One region of the Shewanella sp. 10N.286.52.A9 genome, then DNA from elsewhere that is predicted to be linked to it. Evidence: predicted binding sites of a transcription regulator. Region 1 holds the regulator's gene; each other region holds the start of a gene.
What was found. The regulator LexA, encoded in region 1, represses DNA repair genes until DNA is damaged. The targets are predictions, from matches to a motif close to TACTGTATNNNNATACAGTA.
Positions count from the first base shown of each region.

Region 2: the regulator LexA is predicted to act here: its motif matches at 1,705-1,724, upstream of AB4128_RS18410 (DNA topoisomerase III).
Region 3: the regulator LexA is predicted to act here: its motif matches at 4,821-4,840, upstream of AB4128_RS17740 (LexA family transcriptional regulator).
Region 4: the regulator LexA is predicted to act here: its motif matches at 1,943-1,962, upstream of recG (ATP-dependent DNA helicase RecG).

Region 1 is NZ_JBFRJQ010000001.1:201,793-207,896, forward strand. It holds gene mtr (tryptophan permease) at 1-987, opposite strand, end outside; gene plsB (glycerol-3-phosphate 1-O-acyltransferase PlsB) at 999-3,419, opposite strand; gene lexA (transcriptional repressor LexA) at 3,829-4,446, shown strand; gene AB4128_RS00985 (cell division inhibitor SulA) at 4,443-4,949, shown strand; gene coxB (cytochrome c oxidase subunit II) at 5,390-6,104, shown strand, end outside.
Region 2 is NZ_JBFRJQ010000030.1:17,224-23,327, forward strand. It holds gene AB4128_RS18410 (DNA topoisomerase III) at 1-1,643, opposite strand, end outside; gene AB4128_RS18415 (hypothetical protein) at 2,075-2,257, shown strand; gene AB4128_RS18420 (hypothetical protein) at 2,453-2,779, opposite strand; gene AB4128_RS18425 (VOC family protein) at 2,860-3,264, opposite strand; gene lepB (signal peptidase I) at 3,482-4,156, opposite strand; gene AB4128_RS18435 (dienelactone hydrolase family protein) at 4,527-5,417, opposite strand; gene AB4128_RS18440 (DUF2164 domain-containing protein) at 5,535-5,780, opposite strand; gene AB4128_RS18445 (DUF4382 domain-containing protein) at 5,973-6,104, opposite strand, start outside.
Region 3 is NZ_JBFRJQ010000028.1:25,273-31,376, forward strand. It holds gene AB4128_RS17715 (LysR family transcriptional regulator) at 1-416, opposite strand, end outside; gene AB4128_RS17720 (hypothetical protein) at 584-1,066, shown strand; gene AB4128_RS17725 (HlyD family secretion protein) at 1,067-2,140, shown strand; gene AB4128_RS17730 (YgjV family protein) at 2,265-2,846, opposite strand; gene AB4128_RS17735 (Y-family DNA polymerase) at 3,131-4,387, opposite strand; gene AB4128_RS17740 (LexA family transcriptional regulator) at 4,391-4,798, opposite strand; gene AB4128_RS17745 (hypothetical protein) at 5,232-5,651, shown strand; gene AB4128_RS17750 (glutaredoxin family protein) at 5,778-6,098, opposite strand.
Region 4 is NZ_JBFRJQ010000001.1:60,677-66,780, forward strand. It holds gene AB4128_RS00270 (hypothetical protein) at 1-24, shown strand, start outside; gene AB4128_RS00275 (sensor histidine kinase) at 98-1,249, shown strand; gene AB4128_RS00280 (response regulator transcription factor) at 1,253-1,873, shown strand; gene recG (ATP-dependent DNA helicase RecG) at 2,081-4,156, shown strand; gene AB4128_RS00290 (DUF3014 domain-containing protein) at 4,290-5,162, shown strand; gene AB4128_RS00295 (beta-ketoacyl synthase chain length factor) at 5,428-6,104, shown strand, end outside.

The DNA of each region.
Region 1 (6,104 bases):
AAAGGTCACTGCAGCGGTCTTGATTCGGCCATTAGCCGACTCATCAAAATCAAATAAGTCTGCTAAATAATCAAACAAACCTAAGGTCACCCCTAAGAAAGATGACGCAACGGCCAAATTAGCAAACAGAGTTAACATGGTATTTAGCCAAGCACTGGACATCACATCTGACAATGCCGCAACCAATACGCCCATATTCCCACCTTGAGCGATAATATCGCTAAAATGACTACGAGGAATATTGCCCATGGTGGCAATTAACCAGCACGTATAAATCACTAACGCGATAAAGGTACCGATACAAATCGCCTTGATAATCACATTAGGCTGCTTGCCATAATACTTGACTAAGCTTGGCACATTGCCGTGATAACCAAAGCTTGTCAGACCAAAAGGAATGGCAGCTAAAATATATGGAGCAAAACTCGCCTGTCCGTCAGGGACTAACAAGTTCACGGTTTCCACATCAATCAGCAAATTACCGACGGCTAAAAAGAAAGTAATGATCATCCCGCCAAGCATTACTGTCGTAATACGGTCGACCACTTTAGTGCTAATCATCACAATCGCAGCAAGCACAAGGGCAAAAACTAAGCCTGCAATACTTTGTGGTAAATGAATGCCCATACCTGACAAGGTGTGGTTCACAATAGAGCCACCACCACTGATATAAGCATAAGTCAGAATATATAATACGAAGGTAATAGAAAGCCCATTAACTATCCGCCAGAATTGGCCTAATGTCACTTTGGTTAACGTGTCGAAACTGTCGCCAGGTTTAAAATGCAAGTTGGTTTCAAGTAGCATTAAGCCTGACACCAACATACAAAACCAAATACCGATTAGCATGGCAATGGAATAGCCAAACCACATACCAGCACTGACAACAGGAAGGGAAAACATACCGGCACCGACTGTGGTACCGGCAATAATCATAGCACCGCCTAATAATGATTTATTGTGCGGTTGTGATTGTGTTGAACTCATAAAGTTAGTGGTTACCCATGTTCCATAGTGACGCTATCTACTATGGTTTTACGAACAGATAAACGCAACATACCATTGGCATGGTCGCGAATTCGGATGACAGCAAACTGATTGTCATTACCCGACAAGTGCCCTAATTCTTTTAATTTTACACTCAAATTATTGTAGAGTTTTTTATCATAAAACTCTGGCGCAGTAATTCCGTGTAAAGCACCTAAACGCTGAGCTAATAAGTGGCTCGCGCTTTCTAGATCTGAACGTTCAATATCCGGTTTATAAGCCAATAAATTAAAGATAATCGCGTAACGTTGTAATGTCTCACTGACAGTTTCAGACAATAACATTAACTGGGTAATATTACTTTGATTGAGTTCAAACTCGTCTGTACCCGAAATAAGCTGTTGCTCAACAAATAAGTTTAATACGCTATCGATGTAAGCGGGTAAGTCTTCAATCCCCATAAACAACTCAGCTTTGAGTAGCGGGTAGAAGTCATTAACGATTTCATGAATTTTTTGACGATTAAACTCTTCGTATTGCACCAAGCAACTCGCTATTAACGAAGGAACTGCCATTAAATGGATGATGTTATTACGGTAGTAGCTCATCGCAATTGCTGAAGACTCTTCAATCGCAATAATTTCACCAATTTGATCAGTGTGCGAAGTAAACTTTTTCAGTGATAGACATTGATCAACTAATTCACTAGCACTGCCTTGAGCTACTGAGGTGTAATCAGTGTAAGGCACTTCTTTCATCAATTTAAGATATAAATCTAGCTGACGTTCCAGCTCTGTGCGCTCTAATGCATTTTGTTCAGCGGCTAATAACACCATACTGGTTAACGTAACAGAGCTCGCAGCTGCTGCACTGTTAATGTTTGTCATCACTTTATTGGCTAATTGATTAACCGCAGGCGTTAACCATGTTGGTTTTTGCTCAGGATCTTTAGCCACTTCTTCACGCCAATCTGGCGACTGCTGATTTAAGAACTGCTGCACGTTAATTGGCTCACCAAAGTTAACGTAACCTTGTCCAAAGTTACCCAACTTACGCAATGCACCAAACACTTGCCATACAGATTCTTTTTGCTTTTTCTTACCACTTAATTCTTTATGATAAGTCGACACTTCCATGACATGATCGTAGCCAAGATACACTGGCACTAAGGTCACAGGACGCTCGATACCACGCAATACGCTGTTTACCGTCATCGCTAGCATGCCCGTTTTAGGAGCAAGTAGACGACCAGTACGTGAACGACCACCCTCAGTGAAATACTCAACTGAATAGCCTTTAGCAAATAGTTGATCTAAATACTCTCTGAATACTGCGGTATAAAGCTTATTACCGTTAAAACTACGACGGATAAAGAAGGCACCACCACGGCGGAACATTGGACCTGCCGGCCAAAAGTTAAGATTAATCCCTGCCGCAATATGCGGTGGAACCATGCCTTGATAATAAAGAATATATGACAGTAATAAGTAATCCATATGGCTTCGATGACACGGCACATAAACGATTTCATGACCATCATGATGCAGTTTACGAACTTGCTCCGCACTCTTGATGCTAATACCACTGTATAACTTGTTCCAAAGCCAAGTTAAGAAACGCTCAGCAATACGAATCAAGTTATCCGAATAGTCTGCTGCGATTTCATCAAGGTACTCAATGGCTTTTTCACGTGCCTTTTCTTCGGGAATTTTTTTGTTAACGGCTTCTTCTTGAATGGCACGCTTGATGGATTCTGACTTTAACAGCGAATTGAACATCGCTTGACGATTAGGAAGCTGAGGCCCCGTCATCACTTTACGTTGACGGCGAAAATGCACACGAGCCACACGGATAAGCTTATGCGCAATACTGACATCTGTGCCGTGTTCATCAGCCATATAACGCAGCGACATGGCATTAGAAAATTGAATGAAATTATGGCGACCTAAAAATAGAATCATTAACCATTTACGTAACCATGTTGGGTTTTCACGCTCAAAAACCGCAGCGGTCATGGTGTCATCTTCTTTACCTGGGATACGACCCCAATATAGGCTTACAGGCACAAGCTGGATGTCGAGTTCTTTGTTCTTTTGGTGTAATTCGAGCAACTTAGTAAAGTTTGCTACAAATTTATCGCTACTATGGCGCTTACCAAACAAGGGTTTACGCCCTTCCACACACACAATTCTAGGGGTATTGAAACCATCAACATCTAACCGTTCATACGGACTTGGCAAGTTATATTTAGCTGTCATTTCATGTAAGGCAGCAATATCACTCAGCGACTCCGTTTTCATCACATAGACCACTGGTTTGTCAGGATCTAAGTTAAGGTCAGCGAACGGATCCTCAGGCACAACAACACTGTGTACCATTAATTTCTGAATCCAACGTAATGATTTAGCAATGATAGAATCTGGTTTTAACATGGGTCTTCGCATTATCAACAACGATTTATTGCGCATAGGATACCAGAATATCATTCAGTTACACTAACCTCGGTAAATCTAGTTAACATTTAAGTAGCAAGTTTTGTTGGTTCTAACATCAAGTATCAATCACTTAGTAAGTAGCAAAACATTTAGGTACAGTACTGTATAAATAGACGGTATCCAGTACTTTTTGGCTTATTCACTTGAGTCATCAATAATAAAACACACTAATTTACCGACGCCCCACAAAAACAATAAATCACTGATTTAATTAGCTTTAAATAACTAAAAACTTCGATAAAAATTCATATCTATTGCTTTATCAGCAAAAAATGTTGGTTAATACTTGCGCGACCAAAGATACTGTATATAATGACAGTCACTGTATAAAAAAACAGGAATCAACATGAGACCTTTAACGCCACGACAAGCTGAAATTCTAGAATTAATTAAATGCAATATTGCCGAGACAGGTATGCCACCAACTCGTGCAGAAATTGCCACTAGATTAGGCTTTAAAAGTGCTAATGCTGCAGAAGAACATTTAAAAGCACTCGCTAAAAAAGGTTGCATTGAAATTATTCCAGGTACCTCTCGCGGTATCCGTATGGTCCAAGAAGAAGAGGAAGTCGAAGAAGGCTTACCACTGATTGGTCAGGTTGCGGCTGGTGAACCAATTTTGGCGTTAGAACATGTTGAACAATACTTTCAAGTTGATCCTGAAATGTTTAAACCCAATGCTAATTTCTTACTACGTGTTCGTGGCGACAGTATGAAGGATATTGGCATTATTGAAGGTGACTTATTAGCGGTTCACAAAATGCAGCAAGCTAAAAATGGTCAAGTCGTTGTTGCCCGTGTTGATGATGATGTCACCGTGAAGCGTTTTGAAAAGAAAGGCAACGTTGTTTATCTGCATGCAGAAAACGAGCAGTACTCGCCGATAAAAGTCGATTTAACATGCCAAAGCCTTACGATTGAAGGGCTCGCTGTTGGCGTTATCCGTAATGGAGGTTGGTTATGAACACATTAATAGGTAATGCACCACGTCACCCAGGTTTATGGATGGACATGGCATCAGCAGCTGCGCCAGTAAAGCAAGGTATCGAAACCAAACAAACAGCTAACCAAGGGTTAACTGAATTAACTCAGCTATGCGGCCAGTTAGCCGTATTAAGTCAACAAGGGCGATGGATTGTACTGATTAATCCGCCTCACATTGGTTACAAACAAATTCTAGCGAACGCCAATGTCAGAATGGACCGTGTATTACTGGTTCACACTAAAGATGAAGTCGAAACACTGTGGGCAATGGAAAAAGCACTCACAAGTGGTACATCCAGCGCAGTGATTACATGGACAACCCCATTAGATGCTCGTGATAATCGTCGCATTCAATTAGTCGCTAAAAGCGCCTTAGCGCAAGGTGTCATTATTGAAGATGTAAATACTCACTTACGTGTTGACCAATTAAACGCCAGTAATCCTGTGGCTGCAACCCAATTGAATTTATCTGCATTTCACTAAAGTCTATTTGCTAAAAAAGCCCTTCATTTCGGTGACGGGCTTTTTTTTGCGCCTTTTTTCAGCAAATTAGATGATAAAGTGATCTTGATCAATATTTAATCTCCAAGTAATGTAGTTAACAAGGGAGTAACATTTATTGACCTCTCTTAGTGGTAAAAATGAACATAAGTGATAAAACGCTGTAAAGATTGTGCTGGTACCATGCGGTATAGAAAGCCTTGAATAAAAAGCGTCAATTTAAGAATTGAAAAGTTCAGTATTAGGTACAAGTGTGGCCACCAAAACCCAATAGAATAATCGAGTATTAATACTCACTGCCACCGTGTACTTTGAAGTGATCAAACTTTTTCGGGAATAGAAAAGTTTGCATAGAGCAGAGTATTACTGTGTGACTTTTCCTTGTTGTTATTGCAAATCGCAATTGGCAGAGGAGTAGTCTTGTGAAGCGATTGTTGTATGGATTAATGGTGCTGTTTTTTGCAGTGCCACTTGCAGCGGCTGATATGCCGCTTAACATGACCCAAGGGGTAACAGAGATCAGTGGTAAGGTTTACGACCTCCATATGATCATTCTTTATATCTGTTGTGCTATTGGTGTTGTGGTATTTGGAATCATGATTTACTCCATGATTTATCATAGAAAATCAAAGGGTGCAGTACCTGCTGATTTCCATGATAGTACCAAAGTGGAAATAGCATGGACTGTCGTGCCGTTTCTTATCCTCATTGGTATGGCAATTCCTGCCACAAAAACCCTCATTGCTATGGAAGACCCAAGTGATGCGGAGTTAACTATCAAAGTAACCGGCTCTCAATGGAAATGGCATTACAGCTATTTTAATGAAGACGTCGAGTTTTACAGTTTACTTTCCACCCCTGCCGATCAAATTACTGGGACAGAAACGAAAACTGAAACTTACCTACTAGAAGTCGATAAGCCCCTCGTTCTGCCAATCAATCGTAAAGTACGCTTTTTAATGACTTCAGATGATGTGATTCACTCTTGGTGGGTTCCTGCATTTGCGGTGAAAAAAGATGCTAACCCAGGTTTTATTAATGAAGCTTGGACCAAGATTGATAAGGTTGGTACCTACCGAGGTCAATGTGCTGAGTTGTGTGGTAAAGACCACGGATTCATGCCGGTGGTAGTTGAAG
Region 2 (6,104 bases), on a different contig from region 1:
ATAATGCCTGCACGAGTCGCTTCAGTGCCGAGTCCATCGGTATCTTTAAGGATTTTTTTTACTTCGCTATTGCTCACAAAACGATTAATCCCTGTCATGGCGCCAAGTAATGTCGCATCAGTAAAATGCTTCGGTGGTTGGGTGGTTTTCTCAAGCAGTTCACCACGAGAGCAATGTAATTGCTGACCATTTACAAGCGGAGGTAAGGTGCTGAGTTCCTCTTCATTTTTATGCCCACTTGGGCCATTTGTATCACTCATGCTTGTTTTGCTCGATTGGCTTGAAGCAAATAGTTGTTTCCACCCCATTGCAGTTTCTTGTTTCGCTTTAGTGGTAAAGAGTCCTCCAGCGATGGTCACTTCCACTTGGGTTTCATCATAAAGATAAGCTGGATAAAACTGGGCTAAATATTGCCTCGCAATGTGCGAGTACAATTTTGCTTCTTTGCTCGACAAAGAGGTTAAATTAGCCATTTTTTCAGTGGGAATGATGGCATGGTGAGCGTCGACTTTTTTATCATCCCAAGCTTTAGATTTAAGCTTAGCGTTTGGCGAATCAATTTTTGCAGTTAACGTCGCGTCATTACTGACAATTGCTTTTATCACCTGCGGTGCAAGGCCATGTTGTTCAGCAGGTAAATAACGACTATCTGAGCGCGGATAAGTAATCAATTTATGGCGCTCGTATAAGCTTTGACAAGTATCTAAGACGTCTTTTGCGCTCATACCGAAACGTTTAGCTGCATCAATTTGCAGTGACGATAAGCTATAGGGCAAAGGTGGATTTTGGCGTTTACTTTTAGCTTCAAGCTTAGTCACCTGTGCAGGCTGATCAGTAATTCGACCAACAACATTTTCAGCTAAGCCCTTTGCTAACACGCGACCTTCTTCATCCATATATGGCTGGCACGCTTCACTTGGCTTCCATTTAGCGGAGAATGATTCATTTTTGTCAGTTAATAAATGCGCAAGTACTTCATAAAAAGGTTTAGGGACAAAATTGGCTATTTCCTCATCACGCCTCACGACCAAACCTAAAACCGGTGTTTGTACTCGGCCAACCGACAATACTCCTTGATAACCCACTTTTTTGCCTTGAATGGTATAGGCTCGGGTCATATTCATGCCGTAAAGCCAATCAGCACGGCTGCGAGCTAATGCTGATGTTGAAAGCGGAACGAACTCTTTATTGCTGCGTATTTGTCCTAGTGCTCTTTTGACAGCGCTAGGGTTTAAATCACTAATAAGTAGACGCTGGGTTTGCGCTAACTTATCAGCTTTAACACCAGCATGTGCTATCACTTCATCAACCAGCAATTGCCCTTCTCTATCTGGATCGCCCGCATTAACAAGACTTGAGGCTTGTTTTATCAATTTTTTAAGGGTGGACAACTGCGAACGCGTTTTAGATTTAGGCTTAAGCTTCCAACTGTCAGGCACAATTGGTAAATGTGCCAATTGCCAGGACTTGTAGGCTGGATCGTAAGCGTCTGGCTCAGCTTGCTCCAGCAAGTGCCCGACACACCAAGAAACATAGTTGCCATTAGCATCCATGATATAACCGTCGCCTTTTTTATGGGGCTTTGGCAATACTTCGGCAATAGCGCGACCTAAGCTGGGTTTCTCGGCAATATACAGGATCATTCAATTCAAACCGTTTAAATCAGTTGAGCCTTTTAATGCAGGCTTTTTAATATCATTCTGATACTGTATATAATTACAGTAGAAAATTACAGTAATTATTTAAAGTTTTTTTACTTTATCCATAAAAAATTTAGTTTGGTAATCGATGGCAATAAATGACGCCTGCACGACAAAATATTACCTTCAAGCATGTTAACAAACTAGAATTGGCGAGTTTTACTGCTTTTTTTGTAGTTTATTTTCATAACCGAAAAATAAAGAATATAAAATTGCCCCAACTGCCATACAATTGACTTTTTACACCGCCAAAAACAAACGTTTCATCTAAATTAAGATAATTAAAGCTGAAATAAAGTTGATCTAGATCATCATTGTTAATGAATTCTTGGGATAGGTTTAGTTATCGCAAATTTTGAGCTCAGGAGCCCGTTATGGAATTGAAACAATGTGAGAAGTGTTACACAGACGTCTGCGTTAACGGGAAATGGTTTCATCATGATCATTTGACCACAAGTGCTTACATGTTAAATGGTGGCTCACCAGAAATGGTTGAACTTGCTAAAATGCCAACCACTGAAACTGAGTTAATCGATATGCTGACCAGCACTTTCTGAGTAAAGTTTGCTGATTTTATTCAGCTAAAAGTGGCAACAACGCCCTATGAATTTTGATAAAAGAGCAGTGCTAACACTGCTTTTTTTATGCCTGCTATTTAAGCTTATAACCAGAGTGTATTTTGGCTTTAGTGCTATTTTAAATGATAAATTAAGTGCTATGTCGTAAAGAACGATGTGCAGCCTATTTATCACCTAATCTGCATTGTCTGCTAGTTGCTTCGCTTTCATAGTACGTAGCACTAAAATAACGATAGCAGTAACTGCTGGACTCAATATTGTCAGTGCAGTTTTGGTTGACCATACCGTTATCAGAGCATCGAGATCGTTATGGGATGTGTAATAATCAACAGGGAAATAGAAAATCAACAACCACAATGGTATCGAGCTTAAGACAATATGAAGCATGTACTTGCTGTTAACTTCTCGTTGCTTAGCTTTTTTATTGCACAGATGAATAACACCAATGGTGATAACAGAGAAAACCACTGCCACACCCCATAAAAGAAAAGCAATCACCATTCCCATTCATTACCTCAACAAACGATTAATTAAACTTCATCACTTCATTAAACTGACTTATTCGGACTTGCTTATTTTGTTTACTTATTCAACTCAAGTAAGTCCCATTTATTGCCGTATAAATCCTGAAACACCACAACAGTGCCATATTCTTCTACCCTCGGTTCCTCATTGAATACCACTTCATTGGCCTGCATTGACTTATAGTCACGCCAAAAGTCGTTAGTTTGAAGAAACAAAAATACCCGACCTCCAGTTTGATTACCCACCGACTGCTTTTGAGTTTCATTGCTAGCTTGAGCTAATAACAATTTGGTGCCATTGCCATTTGGCGGTGACACTAACACCCAACGTTTTCCGCCGCCCAAATCGGTATCTTCGACCAAGGTAAACTGTAGTTTTTGAGTGTAAAAGGCAATAGCGTCATCATAATCGTCAACGACTAATGCAATCATTCCGATTTGCTGTTGAGTAACAGTCGACATGCAATATCCTTTTAATTGAATGTAAAATTAGCACTAAGATTGTAAGGGTTTAATTAGAAAAAATCTGATTTATTTTATTGATATAAAACAAGTTAAATTTTTAAAGGTAGGATTAAATTCAGCGAAAAGTAAAAATAAGCCACTCATTAAGGTGTGGCTTATTTCGAATTAATTGGTCTGCAAATAGTAAAGTGCTTTAGTGACAATTTAGCCTCTTTTAGCCACTGACAAGGGAATGGAAAAATCTATCATGCCTAGGTAAATAATAATTATCATAATTAAAAGACATCACAACACGCTTTGTGCGTCCGATGATTTCATTGCGAGGCACAAGCCCAATCACACGTGAATCAGCACTGTTATCCCGATTATCACCTAATACAAGATAATACCCGGTTGGCACAGTAACCTCGTTAAACTTTGAGCGTATTGAGCCCATTTTATTCACTCTTATTGAATGCGCCACGCCGAGTAAATCTTCAATCTTATCCTGCGTATCATCTTGATAACGATTACTCGTATAACTAAAATCATGATAATTAATGTTTTGATGGTTAATCTCTAATCGATTGTTGTTTAACGCTACGGTGTCGCCAGGTACGCCAACGACACGCTTTACCAGTCTATTTCCAGCAGCTTCGGAGTCAAAAATAATGATATCTCCGCGAGCTGGATCGCCTGTTTTATATAAAGAAACATGAGTAAAAGGAATGCGAACATCGTACGCCATTTTGTTTGCAAGAATTCTGTCACCGATTAATATACTTGGCTTCATTGAGCTTGTAGGCACGGTATACCAATCAGCAACTGCGCTTCTGAATACACTCATTAACGCAATAAAAATCAGCAGTGATTTATACTCTTTTAGCAACTTTGTGAGTTTGTTTATCATCATAATCCCTTATGTTTAGCTATGAACCTAGTGCTAACGCTAAGCTTGCGGCTTTACGCTTACCGTTTAATGTAATGCACTTTCTGTAATGAACTTTATGTAATGAACTTTATGTAATGAACTTTACGTAATAATTTGAGCACTTGGTTAAAGCAATTATAAGGCCACTATTACTTACCAATAAATTCAGTAATTTAATATTTTTAGGGTTAACTGAAATGAGTAGTATCACCACCTTTTAGTCTTTTAACCTAAACAAGTGATACGTCGTCATATGAAAATGAGTTAAACAAACCACTCGTTCAAAATTTTCGCATTAAAAAAGGAAGCCGAAGCTTCCTGTTATTGTGGCACCATCAATGACGAGTCGTTAACTTAATTTCTCTGTAAAAAAGCTAATGGTACGATCCCATGCCAGTTTAGCGTTGGCTTCATCATAGCGACCTGTCGAATCGTTATGAAAACCATGCTTGGCGCCTTTATACATATGCATTTGATAAGGCACTTTATAACGCTTTAAATCAGCTTCGTAGTCAGGCCATGATTTATTAACCCGTTCATCTTCTTCACCAAGTTGTACCATTAATGACGCTTTAATATTTTCTCGAAGCTCTTTCTTAGCGGGTGTCCCGTAAAAAGGCACCCCTGCGATAAGCAAGTCAGATTCGACTGCAGCAAGATAATTGACGATATAGCCGCCGAAACAAAAACCTACCGCGCCTAGTTTTCCATTACTGTTTTCATGAGATTTTAAAAATTTAGCCGCAGCGACAAAATCTTGCTGAATTTTATCTCTGTCCATCGAACGCTGCATTGCGCGGCCTTCGTCATCATTACCAGGATAGCCACCTAATGAATATAAAGCATCAGGTGCGAATGCAATAAAACCTGCCTTAGCAAGGCGGCGAGCGACATCTTTAACATAAGGATTTAAGCCACGATTTTCGTGAATCACTAATACAACAGGTAATGGACCCGTTTTATTCGCAGGTACCACAAAATAACCTTGACCTTTACCGTGGCCCTGTGGCGAGTCAAATGTCTCATAAGTCGCTTTAATATCTGCATCATTAAATGATACTTGCTCAGCAAGAGCATAATTAGGTAAAAGCGCAGATGTCAGAACACTCATGGAGTATCCCACAGCGACTAAAGTACCCAGCTTCTTCATGAAGGTTCGACGGTCCATACCTCCGTGGGCATATTCATCATACCAATCAAACGCTTCTTGCGGGATATCATTTCTTTGTGGCTGAGACATTGCTTTTCTCCATTTTGGATCTTTTAAGATTGAGTTCCTTTGACTAACCTATGAGAGGAAAAGCACAATGTAAATAGTTTGTCGTACAAATAGTAAATGGCTGATTTATTTGAATAGCTATTTAATATCTTTTTCAATACCGTATATATCTTCATCAATGGTTTCGATACGAGCTTCGAATATTGCCCGGGCATCATGTAAGCCACGATTGTAAAAATGCGCACCTATATTCTTGCCTAAAAAGTCCAATAAAAACTCTGCATCAAACTGTCCTAAATCTTGATCTAGCTCTTCTTCAAAATAGCGTTGAAGCTTGTTAACCATCATTTCACGTTGTTCTGCGGTAAATTCGATTTTGGACATTAAATAGCCTCCATTTAGTGTTAACCGTTAAACCATATATAACGGTTGATACTGTTTTAAAAAGTAATTAATTAAAATTCAGCTAAGTATGACTAATTCCCCTTTAATAGAACAAACTAATTTTCGATTTTCATGACATAAAAAAGAGAAGCTAGGCTTCTCTTTCAAAAGTAATAAGTCATTCATCTGCGACTAAAGCGCCATTGGGAAATCTCTTACAGTTGTTTCATTTTCAACTACCACAACACTCTGTTCATCTGCACTTAAAAAGAACGGCAAAGAACCATCGTCAGGCTCAGCAATGTTGGTATCTTCTGGATCATC
Region 3 (6,104 bases), on a different contig from region 1:
TCGATTGAGCCTTCAATCAAACCATCATTACTGGTTTTACGCCATTGCCTTAATTCAATTACTGCGTTGGTTTCTCGGCGAATGGCTTCGATTAACGCTTTACCCATCATCACGGCTAATGGCTCTCCGATATGGACTGTGATGTATTGCAGGTTTTTGGGATCAAAATATTCAGGCTCTAAAGCAATATTGATTTGTTCTATTGAGCTTTGAATCTTAGGCGCAATTTTATCGGCGTAACTGGTGGGCTGCAGACCGTTTGCTGTTCGGATAAACAAAGGGTCGTTTAGTTCTTCACGTAATTGTGCAAGTACTTTTGAAACAAACGACTGTGATCGTCCAAGTAGTTTGGCAGCACGTTGGGTTGAACCTGATTTATACAGGGTAATAAACACATTAAGTGCATTAAGATCCATAATATACCGATAAATAAGAACATCTTAATTTCATATTACATCATTAAAACGTCAAACACAGTAATGGCATTCGCTAATTTGCACATATGGAATATGCCTTATTCCAAATTTACATATAGAGGTTGTTAATATTCCATTTAGTTATCTTATTACCCCTTGGAGAATACATGTCAGAACAGCACGAACTTGCCACCATCCCAGAAGAAAAACCAAGCATAGCGCTTGTTATTGCCAAAAAAAGTATGTGGTTCATTATCGCCGTAACAACAATCGGTTTGTTGAGTTATCTGTTTTCATTATTAACAGCTATTCACGGGAAATCATTACCCGAAAGTTACTTTGTTAATGGTTATCCATCCATTTTAGCGCTTCTGGATTCTGAGTTATTTATGGGGTTTGTGTTTGTCGTGACCGTCTCGATCATTTGCTACACATTACTTTTATTTTGGCGATTGCATGAAGTGGCAGTACACAAGGCTGAAGCCATGTCGAGTGCACACACGCAAATTGTATTTGCTTTGTCACTGTGTGGATTATTCATCGATAAAGCCTGGTGGGTTCTTGCCATAATCATTGCATTTGGTCGTTGGGATGTACTTGCCAATAGACTTTCAAGCATTATCAGCAACGGCATTAAAGGAGATAAGTAAATGAAAGAGATTATGCTCCCTTATGTACTAATCATTTGGTTACTGGTTAAACTTGGTGTTATACAGTGGAATCTAGCGAATGCTGTTCGCTCAGTTGGTTTAGGGTTATTTATTGCCTTCATGCTATTTACGGCTCATCGTTTTTGGTCTCCAGCAGACTTAACTGACAGCTCAACGGTTAAAGCTCCTCATGCGGTGCTTAGCCCTTTGTTTGGTCAAGAAATCGAAGAGATTTTTGTTACTCATAACCAAATGGTTAAAAAAGGCGATTTGATTTACAAATTGGTGTCAGTCGACAGTGAAAAAGAAATCAGATCGTTAAAAGCGCAAAAAGCTGCTGAGCTTGCTAAGAAAGAAGCACTTAAACTGCGTATGGAAGCGCTAGAAGTGACGCTTAACAATGACAAACGTAACTTTGTTCGTGTCACAGACTTACGTGATTATGCCAGTGAAATGACACGAGATGACTTAGAAGCAAAAATACAATCTACCGAAGCTGAAATCGCATCAGTGGTTGCTGAGCTTGAAACTCATCGTGCGCAGTTACGCGCGTTTGATGCACAGATTGGTTCTGCTCAGTGGAATGATGAACGTCGTGAAATTAGAGCTCAATTTGACGGTCAACTTTCTATTACGAATGTAGCAGTAGGTAGTCGTATTGGTAACATGCACCTTTATGATACCTCTAAGAAGTTTTTAGAAATGCGAATTGCAGATCAATCGTATCGTTATATTAAGCCTGGCCAATTTGCCGAGTTTTACGTTGATGCTTTTCCTGGTGAGATATTTCGAGGTCGAGTGCACAGTGTGACTTCAGGTACAGGTGAATCGATGATCAGCCCATTAGCAGGAACTCAGCAAGTTAGGCAACATGTTGGTAATAACGCTGGAAGTCATGGGCGTACAGTGGTTATTGAATTTGAAGAGCCAGAAGGCTATTCAATCCCGATTGGCGCGACAGGTTCAGGCTGGATATCGGCTGAAAAGCCAGCGAGTTTCTTAGGCTTCATGGATATTATTGGCGCTGCAACAGTCAGACTTAAAGCCCTTAAAGCTTACCTAAGCGCTTTGTAATAAGAAGTAATAGATAGTTGCGGAAATATAAAAGGGAGCTTTGGCTCCCTTTTTTATGTGTTTTATGTGTATCACTTAGCGTGCTTACAATAAGATTCCCTAGAGCGTTAAAACAAATAACTCCTTATTGACTTAACGCTTGATTTGAGGAAATGGTGTCATTATTAGTCGCCAATTTAATTTGCTTGTATTGCTGAAACACACTTTGAGCTAGAATCGTTATTGTCATCACTTGATATAAAATTCCAGACCATGACATCAAATATATTGAAAGCATTAAGTTCAATGCATTACTCACTAGCATAGCGGCGCGAAGTGCCATTCCTTTACAATAAAATAGACTTATACTCATTACCACTGCTGCAAAAACTGCGCACCATTCACTCCAATGTTCTGCCCACATTACTCCCTGTAAAATCGCTACAGTAGAGAAGGTAACACTCATCATTAATGGCACGAATTCCGATTTCGTTGTATGGCCGAGTTGCTGGCAACAACGGAATCGAACCACATTTACAAGTTGATTCGCCATCCCAAGAAAGCTGCCTAGTAAGCCTAAGTGAATGGCTGTAAGAATGGATGCAAGCATATTGCCATGAATAAATTTGCAATCTTGTTTTTGGCTATTTGCCCACCAGCCGATAGCCATTGAAATGAAGCCTAGTAATTGCACAAAGAACAGTTGATTAAACGCAAACTCAGACACGCAGATGATACTCACTAAAAAATCGAAGGGCGTATTGTCTATATTTTCAGCAGCATTAATTTGATCTGAACGAGGTTTTCAGCTTTAGCCTTAATATTCAGCCTAAAAATAGTTATTTTCTGATTTAGTGTGCTTCAAAGGTGTAAGGTTTGTTCTTGATGGGTAATGGCTTTGTTTGTTATTTGTTGCACCTGTCAAGTTTGTGGTCGCTGTATACTATCCCGTTTTAATAACTACTCACATCACTTCTCAATCGTTTTTCAACATTTCATTTAAACACTCACTTAACGACAACTGACCTTTGGGATATCTTGCCAACAGGTTGTGTATTGTGGGGTCAGTAGCTCTCTGCGCATATGCCACTTTCCAGTAATCCCTTGGGCGGCAACAAATATTGAGTCAGTGCCATAGCGCTGGTTAAGCTTATCGCAAACCTGCATGAGTGTCGGATCTTTGGCCGGAGTAAATAAGTCTCCCTGTAAATGCTGTACCGGAGAAAGGTCAATAAGACCAATGCCAATTTTATAATACCGTGTATTTGGATTAAATAACTGACTCCCTATGGCTGTTGCATAACTAATGAGTTCGCATGTGTCATTGGTCGGAAATGCACAACGATAATGGTATTTAAAACCGGAAGGTTGCTCATCGTATGGAGAGTTTTTGGCAAAAATAAGTAGACTACTGGCTGCTGAACCTTGCTGCCTTGCTTTGGCGGCAGCGATGGCTGCATGTTTACTCAGGGCTTGCAGCAAAGATTCTCTATCAGTGATCCGCTGGCCAACACTGCGGGTGGAAAAAATTTGCTGCTTATCAGCTCTTGCGCTATCCCATCCTTTACATTGCTCGCCATTGAGCTCTCGCACCGTACGTTCTATTTCAATACTAAAATTTTTACGGGCGATCCCAGGCTGTAAGTTCGCTAATGCTAAAGCAGTATGAACCCCCATTGCCTGGAGTTTTTTACCTATTCTTGAGCCGATCCCCCAGACATCGGTGGCTTTCATGTTTGCTAGAATAGCGCGGCGCTCTTCATCGGACTCGATGCAGCAAACACCGTCATACCCAGCAAGCTTTTTGGCTGCGTGGTTGGCCACTTTAGCGAGTGTTAAGGTTTCGCCAATGCCAACACAAACCGCTAAACGCGTTTCTTTCCATACTGCTCTGCGAATAAGAGAGGCGTGATGGCTTAAACATGGAATTGCTGGGTAACTACGCTTAAAAGAGAGAAAAGATTCATCAATACTGTATATGTGCTGTTCGGGGGCGAAGCGACCAATGACATCCATCATGTTATGAGACAAAGAGGCATAAAGCTCATAATTAGAAGAAAGTGCAATAACCCCTAGTTTTTCACATTGATGTTTAACTTCAAAGTAAGGGCCAAATTTACCAATGCCTAATGCTTTAGCTTGACGGTTGGCCGCAACAATACAGCCGTCATTATTGGATAGGACAACAATAGGGCGTCCACGCCATTCAGGCCTAAACACTTGCTCTGCGCTGCAATAAAAAGAGTTGGCATCGACTAAGGCATACATGGGTTAACGACCCGACAATATTGGGCTTTGACGGTGACAACGTATTGAACGGATCACCACACCTTCAACAGTAAAGCTGTCATGTTCTTGAATCAGTACACTATGGTGATTGTCATTCGCTGATAATAATAATCGCCGCTGAGTATCAATTAATTTGCAGACGAAGCAGCCATTATAATTCGCCACAATAACATCGTGATTTTCCACATTAACATGGCGATCGACTATCAAAATGTCTTTATCAAAAATCCCTATCTTTTCCATTGAGTCGCCGCTGGCTTGACCAATAAATGTTGCGCTTGGGTGTTCAATCAGTAGCTCATCTAAACTGAGTGGTAGCTGTCGATATTCAGCAGCTGGGGACTCAAAACCTGTAATGCCAGCACTGGCAAAAATAGGGATCACATTCATAAATCTCACATCATAAAAAAATAACTGTATATTTATACAGTATTATAGTGCTCCCCGTAAAATTGGCAATAATTTATCTGGTTTTGGCGGCTTTTTGAACGAAGTGTGCGTTTTGCGAACGGATTTTAGCTAGGAGCGACAGAGGTCATATTGATAAGTGACTAATAGGTATAGCTACTTGATAAATAAACAGGTCAAGTTGTAGAAAATACTGCCAGCTTGAGAAGTTAACTTTCTGTTCAGCTTAGGTTTAGCAAAATTCATTACTATAACAGTCAGATAATGATTATTTACTGTCGCTTAATAATATGAAATATGTGCCTTCTAGTTGTTCTTTGTCTCAATGAGGCGCGAAATGGTAACTAATGCGTCAGTGAGATGGATAAGATAGTGTCAATTAACCGGGCACATAATTGATTAAATCGGAGTGAGTATGAAAAAATTAAAAACGATTACTGCATTTATTGCATTCAGTTTATTTTCAGTGGCTGCTAATGCCAGTTTTTCAACTCAGCAATCTGTGGTCATTCAAATAGACCAATCTATTGCCAACATCGATAGCGCTGTAAGCTGCTCAATAATTTACTCGCATACGCCGTTAGCGTCAGAAGCAGATTTTTATAAAGGCATGGTTTACGAGAACTATTCTAACCTAGTTGAGCAATTAGTATTAACAGGTCAGACAGAACAACAAGCAAGGCAAATTGCGATGGAAAAGGTTGTGAGCCAAGCTACGCATATGGAAACCTTAATAAAAGAGCAAAAAGCCGATGGCAACAAGGCGCAATTCACTCAGTTATTAAAAACCACAGCAGTGCAAAACCAGTGTGTTCACTATGCTAGTAATAACTAGTTAACGGTTTATTATCAATATCGGTAGTAATAACCATACGAATAAAAATATACCCGGTCACCACAATTGATGACCGGGTATATTTATTTAGCAGTGCCCATATTTAACAGGGTGCTAAGTAAATCGTTAATGCAGTGAAGAGACTATTTTATCCTGATTAAAGCCCCTGATAAGCGTGCCATTAACTTGCAATAAAGGGATCCCTTGGCCGTTTAATGCTTGATAACGTTCATTAGCAGCGAAAGATTTCTCAATATCAAACTCTTGATAAGCAATGCCATTATCGTCAAAAAAGATACGTGCCTTTTGGCAGTACTTGCACCAAGCTGTTGCATACATAATAACTTCATTACTGGCGGCATAGGTGGCACGGATAGGCTCGACCGGTGATTGATTCCAGTGTTGGTAAGCGGCGTAAAGGACCAACAACACAAATAGCTTTTTCAATGAATA
Region 4 (6,104 bases), 140 kb from region 1:
TCTACAGTGAATGCTAGTCAATAATGCCACGGGACCTGTTAGCTACTGCTACCCATTGCCGATGGGTTGCAGTATGCTAACTTGCTAAGGAAAGGTTATGAATACTCAAGATACTGCCAATCAGTCTGTTCAAGGAATGGTTCACACGGATATGACCACTAACGAAAACAACCACCCAGAAAAAGCCTACAAGCAAAAAACGGCTTGGGTCTATTTGTTAAACCTCATTTTTTATTTCATACCTATTTGGTTTATGCGTGATGATGTTATGCGTGTAAGCATTAGTCTATTGCTATTAATTCCATTCTTATACGGTTATTTTTGGGCTTATAAAAGTAGCCAAGCAAAAGCCATATACCCTATATCGTTAATGATTTCGACTGCGGTTATCGCCAGTTTATTTACCAGCGGCGGAATTTCATTTTTTAGTTTTGCGGGCTTTTTTATTGGTTTTTTTTACTCATTACGCACCAGCATTATCAGTTTTATCGCCATCAGTATTGGGTTATGGACACTAAACTACCTTGTAGGGTATCCCGCATTTTATTTCCCGCTATACGGCATGTTAATCGTGTTTGTGGTGGGATTATTTGGTGTAGTAGAACATAACAATGAGCGAATTAGACGTCAGCAACGTCAATCAAATGATGAAATTGCCAGTTTAGCGACAGCCCTAGAACGAGAAAGAATTGCTCGAGATCTTCACGATATTATGGGTCACAACTTATCGTCTATCGCCCTTAAAGCGCAGTTAGCGGAAAAACTCGTTGAAGCAGGAAACCTGCCTTTAGCAAAAGAACATTTGAGTCAATTAGCAGAAATAGCCAGAGACAGCCTTAGTCAAATCAGACAAACAGTATCGGATTATAAACATAAAGGCTTGGCTGACACCTTACAGCAATTAACCGCATCCCTTCGAGAACAAAGCATAGAAGTGAACGTCAACGGCCAACTGCCCGAGATGCCCGAATTATATGAATCACAACTAGGGTTAATGTTTACTGAACTAGTCAATAACATGCTCAAGCACGGCACCGCAACTGAATGTTGGTGGCAGTTTAGCCATCAAAACAACACCCTAAACGTACGTTTATCTGATAATTCATCAACACAAGCGATAGTGGAAGGGAATGGACTAAAAGGCATCGCAGAACGGGCTCAATTGCTCAAAGGCGCATTTAACTATCAAATTACCGATGGTTATCAGTTCACGATTTCATTGCCTCTTTCTACCGATAAGGACAGCTGATTCATGAAAATTTTACTGGCAGAGGATCAAGCTATGGTGAGAGGAGCGCTTTCAGCACTGCTCACTCTTAGCAATGATGAAACCATTGGCCCAGTTGAAGTCACAGAAGCCGAAGACGGCACTCAGGCTATTGCGTTACTCAAACAACACTCGTTTGATTTACTGCTCAGTGACATCGAAATGCCAGGGCATACAGGCCTTGAATTAGCGCAATGGCTTAAAGAACAGCATGGTGCAGCACTGCAAACCAAAGTCATTATCTTAACCACCTTTGGTCGAGCCGGTTATATCAAGCGAGCGCTTGGCTGTGGCGTCGATGGCTTTTTATTAAAAGATGCCCCCACAGAAAGTTTATTATCGGCAATCAAGCAGGTCATGGCTGGCAAAAAGGTGATCGATCCAGAGCTTGCAATCAGTGCCATCGGGGATATTGATCCGCTAAATGATAAGGAACGAAAAGCGTTACGATTTGCCAGCGAAGGATTATCTACCAGTGATATTGCCGCGAAGCTGTTCATTGCCGAAGGGACAGTCAGGAATTACTTGTCTGAAGCGATCAGTAAGCTTAATGCCAGTAATCGTATTGATGCTGCCCGTATCGCTCAACAAAAAGGCTGGTTATAGCGTTGCTTAGCTGCCAAAAAGGGGAATATTATTGCCTTGTATTAAAACTCTGCTAAGATAGGCATAAATATCTGTATATATTTACAGTACTATTGTCTCTAGCAAGCATTCTCACTCGATAGTGAACTGTATAACTTATTGGATAACTCTGTTAACCCTTGCTAGCATGATAGCGCCAACACTCGACAATATGAAGGCATTGTGGATTTGCAACCATTGGATCAGGTTCCTATTACCGACTTAAAAGGCATAGCCAAAAAAGTCGCTGAAAAACTCGATAAGCTGGGTATTAAAACAGTACAAGATGTGCTGTTTCATCTGCCTATGCGCTACGAAGATCGCACCCAAATCTATCCCATTGCGAGTTTATATCCTGCCATGTATGGCACTGTCGAAGCAGAAATCATTTCTACCCAAATTGTCCCTGGCCGCAAACGCATGCTGACCTGCACTATTGCAGACGACACAGGAATGCTAACCCTACGTTTCTTTAACTTTTCAGTTGCCCAACGTAATGGCATGCAAAACGGCGCGATTATTCGCGCTTATGGTGAAATTAAGCGCGGTAAAAGACACTTTGAGATTATTCACCCCGAATACAAGATAATCAAAGAAGGCGAGAATCCAGCATTAAGTGATTCACTGACCCCCATTTACCCTTCAACAGAAGGTCTTAAACAAGCCAGTTGGATTAAACTAACCGAACAAGCACTGACTCACCTAACTCACGGCGGGCTAACCGAGTTGCTCCCCGCCGAGTTGCAACCAAATAATATGAGTATTAGCCATGCTTTACAGTTAATACATAGGCCTCCCAATGACATCGAACAAGCTGACTTGGAGATGGGGATGCATCCTGCTCAGCAGCGGTTAGTACAAGAAGAGTTATTGGCGCACAATTTAAGTATGTTAAAGCTGCGTCAACGTAACAACCTTGATAAAGCTGTCACGCTTTCGGCAACAGGCCAACTACTAAACCCGTTTTTAAAAGCCCTGCCCTTCAAACCCACAGGGGCTCAACAGCGAGTGGTCGCAGACATAAGCCGAGATATTGAGAAACCAACACCAATGATGCGTTTAGTGCAAGGTGATGTCGGTTCAGGAAAAACCTTAGTTGCTGCACTGGCAGCGCTACAAGCCATTGAAAATGGCTACCAAGTGGCGATGATGGCACCCACCGAATTGTTGGCTGAACAACATGCTATTAATTTTGCAGCGTGGTTTGAGCCGCTCGGACTAAAAGTCGGCTGGCTTGCAGGTAAACTAAAAGGCAAGGCAAGGGCTCAATCACTAGCGGATATCGCTGATGGTAGCGCCAATATGGTCATTGGCACCCACGCCATCTTCCAAGAGCAAGTCAATTTTGACAAATTAGCACTGATAATTATCGATGAGCAGCATCGCTTTGGAGTGCATCAACGGTTGGGCCTACGTGAAAAAGGCATTAGCCAAGGTTTTCATCCTCATCAATTGATCATGACAGCCACTCCGATACCTCGCACATTAGCAATGACAGCTTATGCCGACTTAGAAACCTCTATCATTGATGAGCTACCACCTGGCAGAACGCCTGTCAGTACAGTTGCTGTGAGTGATAATCGCCGTGATGAAGTCATTGAGCGGGTCAAGCAAGCAGCCTTAAACGACAATCGACAAATTTATTGGGTCTGCACCTTAATTGAAGAATCTGAAGTGCTGGAATGCCAAGCTGCTGAAGATACAGCAGAAGAGCTCAGTCGTTTATTACCAGAGCTCAACATTGGTCTGGTGCATGGACGAATGAAAAGCGCAGAAAAACAGCAAATAATGGCTCAATTTAAAGCGGGTGAGCTACATTTACTAGTGGCAACCACTGTGATTGAAGTTGGTGTTGATGTACCCAATGCCAGTTTGATGATTATTGAAAACCCCGAAAGGCTGGGCTTAGCGCAATTACACCAATTACGTGGTCGTGTCGGTCGAGGCTCAGTCGTGAGTCATTGCCTACTGCTTTACAAAGCGCCATTGTCGCAAACAGCAACAAAACGACTTGGTGTATTAAGGTCGAGTAATGACGGTTTTGTTATTGCCCAAAAAGATTTAGAGATCCGCGGCCCAGGTGAAGTGCTCGGCACTCGTCAAACTGGGCTGGCAGAAATGAAAATAGCAGATTTGGTCAGAGACCAGTATTTAATTGAAAACACCCAAAAACTTGCCGCACATGTCATGCGACAAGTACCTGAAAATGTTGATGGCATCATTCACCGTTGGTTAGGTGATCGCCAGCAATACGTACAAGCATAAATTATTGTTAACTTAGGTCTATTATCACTAGACAAGCGTTAATAATATTGCAGAATGAGTGATGAGCTTGAGGCTAAACAATATTTATCTCGTGTTCAGTTCCACTTTTGATGTTTAAAGCTAAGGAATAGAAATGCAAGTCAATCAAGAAGACAGAGCAACACCACAATCGAGCCGTGCAGGTGGCAGCAATGCAGGTGTTATCGGCGTAACCATTGCCGTTATTTTGGCTGGTGCAGGTTATTTCTATTTCACGTCAGAGCCGTCTGAACCTGAGGTGATAGCCCCAACACCAGTACAATTGCCAGAGCCGGTGCCTGAACAGCCCATCGAGCAAGAGCCAATTGAAGAAGTGATTGTTGAACCAGAAGTGGTAGAGCCGACCGAAATCATTCCAATAGAACCTGAAGTGGTCGTTGAACCACTACCAGCACTGACCGAAAGTGATGATTTTGTAGAGCAAAAAACCATTGAAATGGCTGATGGAATGAAAATCGAATCCATCATCCTTAAAAAAGACATTGCTCGCCAGTTTGTGGTATTTGTCGACAACATGGCACAAGGTGAAGTCATTCATAAAGCCAGCCCTTTAAAAGGTCCTAAAGACAGCTTTAGCGTCAGTGAAATTACCGACAAAATCTACTTAAACCCAGACAGCTACCACCGTTATGATCTCTATGCAGACATGATAGCGGGCATGAATGATGAACAGTTAATCAGTACTTTTGAAGAGTTATCGCCTTTATTTGACGAAGCATTCGAAGAACTTGGTTATAGTGACATGAGCTTCAATGAACGTATGGTAGAAGCATTTGATGTGATTTTGGCAGCCCCCATTATCGAAGATCCAATTGAGCTGTCATCAATCAGTGTTAACTATTTATTTGTTGACCCTAAACTTGAGTCGCTACCCAACATTCAAAAATTAATGGTGCGCATGGGGCCTGAAAATACCAAGAAAATCAAAGGTGCTGTAAGAAAGCTTAAACAACAGCTAAACAACTAGCTTTTGTAGGTATTTTTAGTACTAGCCAACCTATCGCAGCCAAACCCTAATCGAATAAGAGCAAGTTACTCGATTAGGTTTGCAGTTCAAGCACCCACAAAATAGCGATCTTATGTCGCTATTTTTTGTTTTTGTGATGCTAAATATTACGGTACAATTGCTGACGTTATTAAATTAACAACAAGCTGCCATATTCATAGCGTCCAAACCCTATCGATGTGGCCATCTCAGCAAGGGATACCTGAGTCGTACCAGAGGCAATGTAGTGCAATTAGTATTTGATATTCTTTCATGGGGCGCATGGTCTCTAGACTTTCAAGATAAAGAAAGCTGGCGCCAATGGGATAATGCTGTCACCCCGACTACAGAAAATAAAACCTCTCCCGCTTTAGCTCACGTGCCAGCCATGCAACGTCGCCGTTTTAGCCGCTTAACTAAAATGATGCTGACTGCAGCCCATGACTGCCAACCCGCAAAACATTGCCGCAGCGTGTTTGCTTCTCGTCATGGCGAACTCACTCGCACACTGGGTTTATTACAAGATATTGTTGATAAAGAAGCGCTTTCTCCATTAGCTTTCAGCCAGTCAGTACACAACACAGCCAGTGGCATTTACGGTATAGTGAGTGGCAATACCGCAGCTTCAACTTCTGTTGCAGCAGGTGAAGAAAGCCTATCCCAAGCCATGATTGAAGCATTTGCGCAGCTAGCTGAAAACCCTGAACCGGTTCTGCTTGTCTTTGGTGACGATCCTGTCCCGCCTATTTACAATCAATACACCCAAGAATATGAATTACCTTTGGCAATGGGCTTATATCTTGCCCCAGCCAACAGCACTGAGCATCAGCGCACTGTTCTAGGTCAATTGACGCTATCAAACGGCAATACAAACGAGTCCCAGCCAATCAGTTATGCGCAATTTATTCATGCTATTGCTTCGCA